DNA from 2 places in the Mesorhizobium salmacidum genome. Region 2 is predicted to be linked to the other one. Evidence: riboswitches for the same ligand, from Rfam matches in the RefSeq annotation. Region 2 holds a riboswitch; the other holds the start of a gene.
What was found. A riboswitch is a leader RNA that binds a small molecule or an ion and turns the genes downstream of it on or off. The one in region 2 is predicted to bind S-adenosylmethionine.

Region 1 (7,289 bases), on a different contig from region 2:
GTCGGAATCGAGAATCCGTCCACACCATCCATGCGTTAACGAGAGCCAAAGCATGACGTCAAGTGACGAACGCCAACCGGGTAGCCGTCGCCGCCTGTGGTGGCTTGCCGCGTTCATCCTGGTGCTGTTCGCCGTTTACAGCGCCGGCTGGTTCTATATGGCCGACAGGGTGAGGTCCGAGGCCGACAAGGCGGTTGCCACGCTCAACAAAAGCGGCATCGAGGCCGGCTGCGCCAATCTCCAGGTCGGTGGCTATCCCCTGAGCTTTGCCGTCTCTTGCGACAACCTCGCTTACGAGGACGATGCCAAGAACATCGCCGCCTCGGCCGGTAGTTTCAATGCCACCGCCCAGGTCGTCCAACCCTTGTCGCCGGTTGCCAGTCTGCGCGGTCCGCTCCGGACCTCCGTCCCGGGCATGATGCCGCTCTGGATCGACTGGGACAATCTGCAGGCCAACGTCAAACTGTGGTACCCGCTGCCGCGGCGCATATCGCTGCAGGCCGAGGGCCTGTCGGGCCAAACCGACCCGGCCGACGACACCGATCCGGTCGAACTGTTCAGTGCCGGCAAAGCATCAGGCCAGTTGCAGCCGAATGGCGGGGATCTCGACTATGTCGGCAGCTTTGGCGATCTCGAGATCGATCCCGATGCGATCGGCGGGCGCGTGCTGCCGGCGCTCGATGCCAGCGGCGACGTGACACTGAAGAACGGCGTCGCGGTGATCGGCACGCAGGTGAAAAGCCTGCGCGGCCAGAGGATCGAAATCCGCACCCTCGATCTGTCGTCGGGAACGGCGCGTGTCACCGTTTCCGGGCCGCTTTCGGTCGATGCCGAGGGCCTGGTCGACGCCGATCTGATGATCAGGATCAAGGATCCCAAGGCCGTGGCATCCATTCTTGCCGGCGCCATACCCGAGCAGAAGAATGTGATCGAGCAGGGTTTTGGCGCCCTGGCGCTGCTTGGCAGCGAACCGTCGATGCCGCTGAAAGTGGTCAAGGGCAAGGCCTCGCTCGGCTTCATCCCGCTGGGCAAGATCAAGCCGGTGCAATAGTCCCGCCATGGCAAGACCCGTGAAGCTCCTGAGTGTCGGGGCGCTGACGCTGGATACGATCCTGCGTGTCGATACATTGCCCCATCATCAGGGAAAGTTCATCGCCTCCGACGGCATCCAGATCGCCTCGGGCATGGCCACGAGCGCGGCCTGCGCCGCGCATCGTCTCGGCGCCGAGGTATCGCTATGGGCGAGCGCCGGCGACGATCCGGTCGGCGATCAGCTGATTGCGGGAATAGAGGCCGAGGGCGTCGATTGCAGCCATGTGCGCCGCGTCAGCGGTGCGCGCTCGGCACTGGCCTCCATCCTGGTCGATGCGCATGGCGAGCGGATCATCGTGCCTTTCTACGACACACGCGCTCAGGCCGATCCCGAGGCCTTGCCGTTCACCGACTTCACGACATTCGATGCCGTGCTGACCGACGTGCGCTGGCCGGGTGCCGCTGCCCTGGCCCTGAAGGCGGCGCGCGCCGCTGGCCGACCGGCTATCCTCGATGCCGATACCGCGCCGCTTGCGGTGCTGGAGCAGTTGTTGCCGCTGGCCTCGCACATCGTCGCCTCCGAACCGGCAGTCCGCATCATATGTGGCCACGCGCTGGATCTGGAGACCGCCTGCACCGACCTTGCCTCCCGCACCGATGCCTTCGTCGCGGTCACCGGCGGTGCGGCGGGAACCTGGTGGCTCGATCGAAGCGCTGGATCAGCCCGCCATGTCGAGGCACCGAGGATCAAGGCGGTCGACACGCTGGCCGCCGGCGATGTCTTTCATGGCGCCTTTGCCGTCGGGCTGGCGGAAGCCATGCCGGTCGAACAGGCCTTGCGTTTCGCAAGTGCGGCCGCCGCGCTCAAATGCCTGCGCTTTGGCGGCAGGCTGGGCGCGCCGGATCGGGCGGAGACGCTCGCCATGATGGCAGCGACCTGGCCTGAAACAGCTTAGCTCTTTGCCGGGTGCTCGACCGCCTGGCGGCCGAAATCGGGCGCGTCGATATCCTGGCCGGCTTCGATGATCGAGCGGCGCACGGCGCGGGTGCGGGTGAACAGGTCGAACAGCTTGTCGCCGTCCCCCCAGCGGATCGCACGCTGCAGGAAGGCCAAGTCTTCCGAGAACCGCGCCAGCATTTCCAGGATGGCATCCTTGTTGTGCAGGCACACGTCCCGCCACATGGTCGGATCGGAGGCGGCCAGACGCGTGAAATCGCGAAAACCGGAGGCGGAATATTTGATCACTTCCGTCTTGGTCACCGATTCCAGATCGTCGGCGGTGCCGACGATGTTGTAGGCGATGATGTGCGGCAGATGCGAGACGATGGCGAGCGTCATGTCGTGATGCTGCGGGTCCATCGTGTCGATGTTGGCGCCGCAGCGGCGCCAGAATTCCGACAGCCGTTCCAGCGCGTCCGGATCGGTGCCCGGTACCGGCGTGAAGATGCACCAGCGATTGTCGAACAGGTCGGCGAACCCGGCATCCGGGCCGGATTTTTCGGTGCCCGCCAGCGGGTGGCCGGGAATGAAATGGACGCCATCAGGCACATGCGGTTGCATCTGTGCAATGACCGACGCCTTGGTCGAGCCGACATCGGTGAGGATCGCCCCCTTTTTCAGCGCCGGCGCGATTTCCTGCGCCACCGCGCCGGACGAACCGACTGGCACCGAGACGATGATCAGGTCGGCGTCGTGGACCGCTTCCCTGGCAGCCGTGGTGTAGGAATCGCCGAGGCCCAGTTCTTCGGCCCGCGTGAGCGTTGCCGCGCTGCGGGTCGAGATGGCGACATGACGAGCCAGATCCTCACGGCGAATGACGCGGGCGAGCGACGAGCCGATCAGGCCAATGCCGACCAGCGCGATTTTTTCAAACATCGGAGATGCCATGGTTTCTAGCTTTTCAGGAATGTCGTGAGCGCGGCGACAACGCCGCGATTGGCCTCTTCAGTGCCGACGGTCATGCGCAGCGCGTTGGGAAAGCCGTAGCCTGAAACGCGCCGCAATATATAGCCGCGCGCGCTCAGATACTCATCAGCAGCCGCCGCCGAATGCTTCTGGTCGTCGGGAAAATGAATGAGCAGGAAATTGCCGACGCTCGGCGTCACCCGCAGTCCGAGCCCGGTCATCTCTTCGCTCAGCCAGGTGAGCCAGGTCTCGTTATGCGCCACGCTGCGCTCGACATGGGCGCGGTCGCGGATCGCGGCGATGCCGGCTTCGATCGCCGTCGCATTGACGTTGAAGGGGCCGCGCACGCGGTTGATGGCATCGACGATGTGCATTGGACCGTACATCCAGCCGATCCGTGCGCCGCCGAGGCCGATCTTGGAGAAGGTGCGGGTCATCACCACGTTCTCGGCGCTGCCGACCAACTCGATGCCGGCTTCATAGTCGTTGCGGCGGACATATTCGGCATAGGCCGCGTCGAGCACCAGAAGCACGTTTTTCGGCAGTCCGGCATGCAGCCGGCGCACCTCCTGGAACGGCACATAGGTGCCGGTCGGGTTGTTGGGATTGGCCAGGAACACGATTTTCGTGCGCGGTGTGACAGCCGCCAGCATCCCATCGATGTCGGCGCGCTCGTCGGTCTCCTTGACCACCACCGGGGTGGCGCCCGCCGACTGGATATAGATCTTGTAGACCATGAAGGCGTGTTCGGTGAACATGGCCTCGTCGCCGGGCGCGAGATAGGTCTGCGCCAGCAGGCCGAGGATCTCGTCGGAACCGTTCGAGCAGATGATGTTCTGCGCGTTGAGGCCATGCACCTCGGCGATCGCCTCGCGCAACCGCCTGGCGGTGCCGTCGGGATAGACGTCGAGTTTGCCGGCGACCTCACGCGCGGCCTCGATCGCCTTCGGCGAGGGCCCAAGCGGATTCTCGTTCGACGACAGCTTGTAGACCTTGGCGACACCGGCCGGCGCCGTGCTCTTGCCGGGCACGTAGGCGTCTATGTCCATGATGCCCGCGCGCGGGGTCGGGCGTGCCTGATCAGGTGTCTGGTTCATTTTTGCAAAATCCGTCGAGAATGCCTCCATCCGGAAGCCGCTGCGGAAATACAAGCCATGGCAGGCAATGTCGAGGGGCGGCAGTGGTGCCGGCCGCCGGCATTGACGGCGAGGCGGGCGAGTTCTAGAAGGGCAGGGACAGTTCCGTGGTGATTTGGCCGGTCGGCTTGCAGCCACGTTAAACAATTCGCTAAAGGGCCGTTTGCGTGACGTAACCGGCTTTGCGAAAGCAATGCCGGTTTTTTATTGTCCGCGACCGGCCGGACGAACGCATCGGCGGCGCGGAGATCGGCAGCGATTTCCGCAAAAGCATGGCGCAGCAAGAGAGACGTGATGGCTGTTCTGCGTGCAGGAAAGACCAACAACGAGGCCGACCAACCGTCGAGCCCGGTGTTGCGTTTCGGGCCCGACAAGCCGCTCAGGCTCGACGCCGGCACGCTGCTGTCGCCATTCCAGATCGCCTACCAGACCTATGGCACGCTGAACGACGCCCGTTCCAATGCCATCCTCGTCTGCCATGCGCTGACCGGCGACCAGCATGTCGCCAGCACCAATCCGGTGACCGGCAAGCCAGGCTGGTGGGAAGTGCTGATAGGCCCCGGCAAGATCATCGACACCAGCCGCTTCTTCGTCATCTGCTCCAACGTCATCGGCGGCTGTCTTGGTTCCACCGGGCCGGCCTCGACCAACCCCGTCACGGGAAAGCCCTATGGACTCGACCTTCCGGTCATCACCATCCGTGACATGGTGCGTGCGCAGCAGATGCTGGTCGACCATTTCGGCATCGAGAAGCTGTTCTGCGTGCTGGGCGGTTCGATGGGGGGCATGCAGGTGCTGCAATGGGCGTCGAGCTATCCCGAACGGGTTTTTTCGGCACTGCCGATCGCCACCGGCGCGCGCCATTCGTCACAGAACATCGCTTTCCACGAGGTCGGGCGGCAGGCCGTGATGGCCGATCCGGACTGGCATGGCGGCAAATATTTCGAGCACGGCAAGCGCCCGGAAAAGGGGCTGGCGGTGGCGCGCATGGCCGCCCACATAACCTATCTGTCGGAAGCCGCCCTGCACCGCAAATTCGGCCGTAACCTGCAGGACCGCGAAGCGCTGACCTTCGGCTTCGATGCCGATTTCCAGATCGAGAGCTATCTGCGCCACCAGGGCATGACCTTCGTCGACCGTTTCGACGCCAACTCCTACCTCTACATGACACGGTCGATGGATTATTTCGACCTCGCCGCCGACCATGGCGGCCGGCTGGCGGACGCCTTTGCCGGCACCAAAACCCGCTTCTGCCTGGTGTCCTTCACGTCGGATTGGCTGTTTCCGACCGAAGAGAGCCGCTCCATCGTCCATGCGCTCAACGCCGCCGGCGCCTCGGTATCCTTCGTCGAGATCGAGACCGATCGCGGCCACGACGCCTTCCTGCTCGACGAACCGGAACTGTTTGCCGCCATCAGCGGCTTCATCGGCTCGGCCGCGCGCGCCAGGGGGCTGGGCGTATGACCCCGAAAAGTTGCAGACTTTTCGGACCAAGGTCATGCGCCAAACAGAAAGGCGAAGCCATGACCCCGAAGAGTTGCGGACTTTCCGGACCATGGTGCGCCGCTCAGGAGGCGAAACCATGAGCGTCAACGGCAGCCAGCGTGTCGACCTCGAGGTCGTCGCCAACCTCATCCCGCCGCAATCGCGCGTGCTCGACGTCGGCTCCGGCGACGGCTCGCTGCTCGAATTGCTGCAGGAAAGCAAGCAGGTCGACGGCCGCGGGCTCGAGTTGTCGCAGCGCGGCGTCAACGAATGCGTGGCGCGCGGCCTCTCGGTCATCCAGGGCGATGCTGACAAGGATCTCGAATTCTATCCCGACAAGGGTTTTGACTTCGTCGTCCTGTCGCAGACCCTGCAGGCCACCCGCAATCCAAAACTGGTGCTCGACGAACTGCTCAGGATCGGCAATCGGGCGATCGTCTCCTTCCCCAATTTCGGCCATTGGCGGGTGCGCCTGTCGCTGTTCGTCAAGGGCCGAATGCCGGTGACCAAGGATCTGCCCTATTCCTGGTACGACACGCCCAACATCCACTTCTGCACCATCCGCGACTTCGTCAATCTGTGCGAAGAGCTTGGCGCGACGGTGGAAAAGGCGACCGCGCTCGACGCCAACGGCCAGAAGATCGGCCTGTCGATGCCATGGTGGTTCTGGAATTTCTTTGGCCAACAGGCTGTGTTCCTGCTGAAGCGGTAGTGGTTGCCATGCATCTCTTTCGCAGACGGCCTCTTCCGGTTGAAATACCACCTGACATCCTGTCTGGCATAAAAGCTGGAATTCTGGTCTGCACGTCACCGCGCAGCGGCAGCAATCATCTCGCTGGATTGATGGCAGCCGCCGGGCTTGGCAACCCGTTGGAGTGGTTCGGCGGCCGCCGTCTTCTTGAATTGCCGAACTATCCTCGCGATCCCCGCGCTCAAGTCTTGCGGGCATTGAGGGATGGGCGATCCCCTTCCGGAATTTACGCAGTCAAACTGTTTGCCAGCCAATTTTCACAAGTGGCTAGAACCATCGACCTACCAGCCACCCTCCCAGAATTGCGCTATGTCCGTTTGACGCGCCGCGATCTCCTTGGCCAGGCAATCTCCTGGGCGCGCGCCCGTCAGACCGGCCGATTCCGTTCTACTGAGACCGCCAACAACGCGCCACGTTACGACGGCGCGGCGATCGCACAGTCGCTTGATAAACTTGTGCTGGAAAATCTGGTTTGGGACCTCTGGTTTACAAAAAACGGTGTGCCTTTCCTGTCGTTGACATATGAGGATCTTTTGCAAGACCCACAGACCAGTCTCAAGAAAATCGCTGGTCTCGTTGACGCCAAGCTTTCCCCTGACGTCGGATTTGGCTTTGCGTCCGGCCTCGCAATTCAACGAGACACCGTCAATGTAGAATGGCGGCAGCGTTTCTTGGCGCAATATTCAGACACTTCAAGATTCCCTGTTGACCGCACTCGCGGTTCCCTTTGGTCCCGATTTGGTGGCGGTGGCTGATCGTCAGTATTGTTGGGAAACATCCCCGCGTGATCTTGAAAGGGTTGCCTTTAGGCCGACTTGCAGGGACTATCGCCAGTGCGATGCAGCGATATGGTCCATGCGGAAATGGTTGAACCACACACAACATATTCCCTCGTGGTGGAGATGGAGAACGCCAAGTCCATCGATTGGGACGAAGTCGGCGTTGGCCTGAAGGCCTTGGCACGTGAAATCACCACGGT
Region 2 (7,289 bases):
AATCGCCCGAGCGCATGCGCATTCCGGACCTGCCGGGTGGGGATGGCGATCCGCGCGAGGAGATCCATGATCCCACAGACAATTCCTGGCAGGAGTTGCTGGCCTTGCTCGGCACCATCGAGCCGACCGAGTTGATCGACCCGACCATCGGCGCCGAGCGGCTGCTCTACCGCTTGTTCCACGAGCATGGCGTGCGCGTCTTCGGCGGCGTTCCCGTCGCCGATCAGTGCTCATGCTCCCGGGACAAGATCCGCGGCATCCTCGAAGGCTTCTCCGCGCAGGAGATCAAGGACAGCACCGAGGATGGCGGCATCCACGTCGCCTGCGAGTTCTGCTCGACGCAGTACGACTTCGATCCGGCGGAATTTGCCGCTCAGTGAGCTATCTTTCCTTCTCCCCGTTCACGGGGAGAAGGTGCCGGCAGGCGGATGAGGGCCAGCGCGACCGCCGGTGCTCAGTTCACCGTGCGCCTTGTCCCCGGCAGATCGAGCGAGAAGGCGGGGATTGCGATGTCGAACGTCTCGCCGCGCTTGTTGCGCATCGTGTAGCGTCCGACCATGATCCCGGACGGTGTCGAGAGCGGGCAGCCGGACGTATATTGATAGCTGTCGCCGGGATTGAGCTCCGGCTGGTCGCCGACAACGCCCGGCCCGCGCACTTCCTCGACCCGGCCGGCACCATCGGTGATGTGCCAGTAGCGCGACAACAACTGCACGAACTCGTCCGACTGGTTGTCGATCGTTATCTGATAGCCCCAGACATAGCGGTTCTCCGAGGGATCCGAACGGTCCTTGAGATAGAACGGCCTGACCTGCACTTCGATGTTGCGCGTCACGGCGCGGTACATGAGCGGCTCCAAACAATCCGACGATTTTCGACGCTCCCGGTGAGCAGGTCAACGTGCGCGTCTTGTCGCGCCTGGCCTTGAACCGCAGGTGCCGGCAAAGAATGTCATTTAAGTGACACACGACAATGGTGGTGTGCACGAACCGGGCGACTCGGCGCTCTGTCGAACTGTTGAAAACGAGCATGATGCGGGCCGCCTTTCCGGAGTGACCAGATCTCGATGGAACTCACCTTCATAGCCGCCTCGCTTTCGACCGCTCTCATCCTTTCAAACGCCGCCAGCATTTCGCTCGCCGCCTCACGGCTGAAACGGCGCGGCACGATCGCCCCGCCCGCCGGCAAGTCGCAACCGGTATCGATCGTCGTCCCGTCGCGTGGCGTCGAGGCATTCACGCATGAAACGCTGGAACGCACCTTCGCGCTCGACTGGCCACATTATGAGCTAATCTTCTGCGTCGCCCATGCCGACGACCCGGTGGTCAAACTGATAAACAGGGCGATTGCCCGGTTTTCCAAGGTGCCGGCCCGGCTGCTGATCGGTGACGACCGTGTCAGCGCCAATCCAAAGCTCAACAATTGCGTCAAGGGCTGGGAAGCGGCGCGCCACAGCTGGGTCATCCTTGCCGATTCCAACGTCTTGATGCCGAGGGACTATGTCGAGCACATGATGGCGGCATGGCGGCCCGACACCGGTCTTGTCTGCTCGACGCCGATCGGTTCGCGACCCGAGGGTTTCTGGGCCGATGTCGAATGCGCCTTCCTCAACACATTGCAGGCCCGCTGGCAGTATGCCGGCGAGGCGCTCGGCCTCGGCTTTGCCCAGGGCAAGAGCATGCTGTGGAACAAGCCGATGCTGAACGCCAATGGCGGCATTCGCGCGCTGGCCGCCGAGATCGCCGAGGACGCCGCCGCCACCAAGCTGGTCAACGGCCTCGGCCTGCGCGTCAATCTCGTTGCGGCGCCCTTCGAGCAGCCGCTCGGCCAGCGTACCGTTGGCGAGATCTGGTCGCGCCAGGCCCGCTGGGCGCGCCTGCGCCGCGTCACCTTTCCGCTGTTCTTCGCGCCGGAACTCCTGACCGGCGCAGCGGTGCCTCTCGCACTGGCGCTGGTTGCGGCGGCGAGCGCGGGCGTCAGCCTCTGGGCAACCGCGATTGCCGTGTTGGCCGCCTTCTACCTTCCGGAATGCGCGCTGGCCTTGTCCAAGGGCTGGCATCTGTCGCCGCGCACGGTCGCGGCGATGATCGCGCGCGACGTGATGCTCCCGTTCATCTGGGCGCGCGGCTGGCTCGGCGGCGCCGTCGACTGGCGCGGCAATGCCATGATCATCCGCACCAAGGCGGCCGAATTGGAGGAGACGCCGTCGCGCGCCTGATCGCCGCGGACGACGCTCCTAAGCAGCTTATCTAGCGGCCTGCAAAGCCTGCGCGATGTCTTCCAGCAGGTCGTCGGCGTCCTCCAGGCCGACAGACAGCCTGAGCGTGCCAGGCCCGATGCCGAGTTCGGCGCGGGCCTCGTCGCTCAAATTCTTGTGCGTCGTCGTCGCGGGATGGGTGATCAGGCTCTTGGCATCGCCGAGATTGTTCGAGATCAGCACGATGTCGAGGGCGTTCTGCAGGGCGAAGGCCGCCGGCTTGCCACCCTTGACGTCGAGGCAAATCAGAGTCGAACCGCCCGACATCTGCTTCTTGACGATATCAGCCTGCGGGTGGTCGGCGCGGCCGGGATAGATGACGCGGGCGATCTGCGGCTGCTCGGCCAGGAAGTCGGCGATCCTGCCGGCGCTTTCCGTCTGCTGGCGCACGCGCAGCGGCAGCGTCTCGAGGCCCTTCAGCAAGGTCCAGGCATTGAACGGCGACAGGCTGGGGCCGGTGTGGCGGAAATAGTCGTGCAGGTTTTCGTCGATCCACTTCTTGTCCGACAGGATGACGCCGCCCAGACAGCGGCCCTGGCCGTCAATGTGCTTGGTGGCCGAGTAGACGACGATGTGCGCGCCAAGCTGCAACGGCTTCTGCTGCAGCGGCGTGGCGAAGACGTTGTCGACGACAAGCCGCGCGCCGATCGAGTTGGCAAGCGAGGCAACGGCCGCGATGTCGACGACTTCCAGCGTCGGATTGGTCGGGCTTTCCAGGAAGAACAGCTTGGTGTTCGGCCTGACCGCCTTTTCCCAATTGGCAATGTCGGTGCCGTCGACCAAAGTCGCCTCGATGCCATAGCGCGGCGCCAGCGTCTCGACCACCCAGCGGCAGGAGCCGAACAGCGCGCGCGCCGCCACTATATGGTCGCCGGCCTTGACGCTGCACAGCAGCGCCGCCGTCACCGCCGCCATGCCCGACGCAGTGGCGCGCGCGTCCTCGGCGCCTTCCAGCGCGCACATGCGCTTTTCGAACATGTCGACGGTCGGGTTGGCGTAACGCGAATAGATGAAGCCAGGCTCTTCGCCCTTGAAGCGGGCTTCCGCCGCCTGGGCGGTCTTGTAGACATAGCCCTGGGTCAGATACATCGCCTCGGAGGTTTCGCCGAAGCCGGAACGCAGGGTTCCGCCATGCACGAGTGCCGTCTGAGGTTTCCAGTTGCGCTTCTTGGTGCTCATCGCTTTGTTCCAGACACAAAAAAACCGGCCGCGAAAGTCGCAACCGGTCCATACGGCCTTGCGGCCCGACGGTCCTTTAGCGACTTGTTTAACGTGGCTGCAAGCCGACCGGCCAAATCACCACGGGATAACGACCCTTTAGACCCGCGCCACGCTTGCGTCAATTGCCGGCTTCATTAAGAGGTTTGTACCAAGGCAGGTTCCGCAAAGTGCCCAGCGGTTTTGCGGCAAGAACCTGCAACAAAGGAGACCAGTCTTGGGGCGGAGCCAGACTTTGCGGCAGACAGGCATTCTTCCCGATCAGGACATTTCGGCGCTGTTCCAGTCCGGCGCGCTGAAGTCGCCGCGTGCGCTCGATGCCGACCAGATCCAGCCGGCTAGTCTTGATCTCAGATTGGGCGAAAAGGCCTGGCGGGTGCGGGCCTCGTTCCTGCCCGGTCCCAACCACAAGGTCTCGGAAAAGCTCGATCGGCTGCAGCTCCATGAGATCAATCTGGCCGAAGGCGCGGTTCTCGAAACCGGCTGCGTCTATATTGTGCCGCTGCTCGAAAGCCTGGCCCTGCCGGCCGACATTTCGGCCTCGGCCAATCCAAAGAGCTCGACCGGTCGCCTCGACATCTTCACCCGCGTCATGACCGACCGTGGCCACGAGTTCGACAAGATCGCCGCCGGCTACAACGGTCCGCTCTATCTCGAAGTCAGCCCGCGCACCTTCCCGATCGTTGCGCGCACCGGTTCGCGCCTGTCTCAAATCCGCTTTCGCACCGGCAACGCGCTGCTTTCGGAAGCCGAACTGCATGAATTGCACCGCGCCGAGATGCTCGTCGCCACCGAGCCGCCGAACATTTCCGGCGGCGGCATCGCGCTGTCGATTGATCTCAATGGCGACAAGGATGGGCTGGTCGGCTATCGCGGCAAGCACCACACCGGCCTCATCGATGTCGACAAGCGTGCCGCCCAGGATGTCCTCGACTTCTGGGAGCCGATCCACAAGAGCGGCGCCGGCGAACTGGTGCTCGATCCCGACGAGTTCTACATCCTCGTCAGCCAGGAGGCGGTGCATGTGCCGCCGCTCTACGCCGCCGAGATGACGCCCTTCGATCCGCTGGTCGGCGAATTCCGTGTCCACTATGCCGGGTTTTTCGATCCGGGGTTCGGCCATTCGGCGGCCGGCGGCACCGGCAGCCGGGCGGTGCTCGAAGTGCGTAGCCACGAAGTGCCGTTCATCCTCGATCATGGCCAGATTGTCGGCCGGCTGGTCTACGAGCACATGCTAAAGCGCCCGCGGGCGCTTTACGGGACCGACCTGGGCTCGAACTACCAGGCACAAGGCCTGAAGCTGTCCAAGCATTTCCGCCCGCGCTGAACTCCCATTATCACCGGCAGATGCTTGCCCACGGGCAAGATTTTGAGGTCGAAATGGCCTCGCCCGGCCTTCGGGCCCCACCAGGGGAGAAGGCAGAGTTGGCGCCAGTTACAGCGCCTTCACCGCCACCTTCACCGGCTTTTCGATTTCCAGCGGGTTGCGCAGCGGCAGGCCGAAATCCCCTGCCTCGATCTCGAACACGTCGCCGGCTTCGGTCGTCACGCCGTCGGCGAAGGACAGCGTGGCCGTTCCGAACATATGCACATGCACATCGCCCGGCTGGCGGAACGCCGAATATTTGAAATGGTGGTGCTCGAGATTGGCGATGGTGTGCGACATGTTCGCTTCGCCCGACAGGAACGGCTTCTCCCACATTGTCCTGCCGTCGCGCACGATGCGTGACGTGCCGCGGATGTCCGAAGGCAGGTCGCCGATCAGAATTTCGGGCCCGAACGAGGCATTGCGCAGCTTGGAGTGGGCGAGGAACAGATAGTTCACGCGCTCGGTCACATGGTCCGAGAATTCGTTCGACAGCGTGAAGCCGACACGGAATGGCGCGCCGTCATCGCCGATGACGTAGATCCCGGCGATCTCTGGTTCTTCGCCGGCATCCTTGGCAAAGGCCGGTGACATGAGCGCGGCACCAGGCGCGACCGCCATGGTACCGTTGCCCTTGTAGAACCATTCCGGCTGCACGCCGACCTGGCCTTTCGCGGGCTTGCCGCCTTCCAGTCCCATACGGAACATCTTCATGGAATCGGTAAGTTGCTCCTCGCCGTCGGTGCTGAGCTTCTTGTGCATGGAATCGCGCGTCGCGGCCGAACCGAGATGCGTTAATCCCGTGCCGGTCAGATGCAGATGCGCCGGGTCGGGGTGATTGATCGGCGACAGGAGGCGGCCCCTCTTGTAGGCGGCGTCGAGATCGACCGTCTCGCCCAGTCCCTTGCGTTCGATCAGGGCCGTCAGGCCGACGCCGGTGCGGGCGGCCTCCATCGCCAGCGAATAGACGCTGCGCGCGCCGTTGATGATCCGGGTCTTCCCGCCGCTGCGGGCAACGACACGGATCGTCTCGGCGTCGTCGAGAATCTGCGAGATCAGCATGATCAGTCCTCTCTCATTTATCCGTATCCGGCTGCCAATGGGCAAACCCTGACCGGCGCGGCGCGGGAACGCGCCACGGTTGAAACGTTCGTCCGGATTGCGTTCGCGAACCTGGTCCTTCCCCGGACTTCTTGGTGCCGACGGGCCGCCGGCAGTTTCGCGATCTAGAACCCGTATGCCTCCTAGTCCTCGCCCCAGCCCTTAAGCCTTGTTCTTGTTGTAGACGTCGAAGATGACGGCCCCGAGCAGGACCAGTCCCTTGACCACCTGCTGCCAGTCGACATTGACGCCCATGATCGACATGCCGTTGTTCATCACGCCCATGATGAAGCCGCCGACCACAGCGCCGATGACCTGGCCGACGCCGCCCATCGCCGAGGCGCCGCCGATGAAGACGGCCGCGATGACGTCGAGCTCGCTGCCGAGGCCCGCTGCCGGCACGGCCTGGCCGAGACGCGCGGCGATGATCAGGCCGCCGAGCGCCGACAGCACGCCCATATTGACGAACACCAGGAGCGTCAGGCGCTCGGTGTTGATGCCCGACAGTTGCGCCGCCTTGGCGTTGCCACCCATGGCGTAGATGCGGCGGCCAATGGTCATGCGCTTGGTGACGAAGACGAACAATGAAATCAGCACGCCCATCACCAGCAGCACGATCGGCAGGCCCCGATAGGTCGCGAACTGGAAGACCAGGAACAGCGCCAGCGCGCTGCCTACCAGGATCTTGATGACGAACAGAGTGAAAGGCTCGGCCTCATAACCGTGGCGTTCGCGCTTGCGCCGCGCCCTGAAGCCGAAATAGGCGTAGGCGAGCACCGCGATCACACCCAGCACGATCGTCGTCATGTGCAGCGTGAGCCCGCTACCCAAAATGGTCTTGCCGGCGGCATTCACCGTCGGTGGGATCAGCGTCAGCGGGCCGATCACGTCCGGGATGAAGCCGGAACTCAATGCCTTGAAACTGTCGGGAAGCGGACCGACCGAGGAGCCGCCGCCAAGCAGCGCCTGGCAAATGCCGCGGAAGATCAGCATGCCGGCCAGCGTCACGATGAAACTTGGTATGCGGTGATAGGCGATCCAGTAGCCTTGCGCCCCACCGATCAACCCACCGACGATCAGGCAGACGATCGAGACCACGAGCGGGTTGCTGAACATGCCAAGCGGCCAGATCACCATCATCATGGCGGCAAGTGCACCGATGAAGCCGGCGACCGATCCTACGCTGAGATCGATATAGCCGGCGACGATGACCAGCAGCATGCCGAGCGCCATCACGATGATGAACGAGTTCTGCTGCACCAGGTTGCTGAGGTTGACCGGTTTGAACAGCGTTCCCGACGTCGTGTACTGGAAGAACAGCATGATGACGATCAGCGCGATGATCAG

Region 1: another riboswitch for S-adenosylmethionine. It lies ahead of metX (homoserine O-acetyltransferase MetX); the one in region 2 lies ahead of O7A60_RS10985 (O-succinylhomoserine sulfhydrylase).

The regions. Positions count from the first base shown of each region.
Region 1 is NZ_JAPYKS010000003.1:25,978-33,266, reverse strand. It holds gene O7A60_RS04690 (DUF2125 domain-containing protein) at 53-1,051, shown strand; gene O7A60_RS04685 (sugar kinase) at 1,059-1,988, shown strand; gene O7A60_RS04680 (prephenate/arogenate dehydrogenase family protein) at 1,985-2,920, opposite strand; gene hisC (histidinol-phosphate transaminase) at 2,926-4,035, opposite strand; SAM riboswitch at 4,172-4,249, shown strand; gene metX (homoserine O-acetyltransferase MetX) at 4,369-5,538, shown strand; gene metW (methionine biosynthesis protein MetW) at 5,657-6,271, shown strand; gene O7A60_RS04660 (Stf0 family sulfotransferase) at 6,217-7,065, shown strand; gene O7A60_RS04655 (glycosyltransferase family 2 protein) at 7,159-7,289, shown strand, end outside.
Region 2 is NZ_JAPYKS010000006.1:266,291-273,579, forward strand. It holds gene O7A60_RS10970 (Hsp33 family molecular chaperone) at 1-380, shown strand, start outside; gene apaG (Co2+/Mg2+ efflux protein ApaG) at 455-847, opposite strand; gene O7A60_RS10980 (ceramide glucosyltransferase) at 1,067-2,218, shown strand; gene O7A60_RS10985 (O-succinylhomoserine sulfhydrylase) at 2,246-3,436, opposite strand; SAM riboswitch at 3,493-3,570, opposite strand; gene O7A60_RS10990 (2'-deoxycytidine 5'-triphosphate deaminase) at 3,711-4,802, shown strand; gene araD1 (AraD1 family protein) at 4,911-5,903, opposite strand; gene mmsB (multiple monosaccharide ABC transporter permease) at 6,105-7,289, opposite strand, start outside.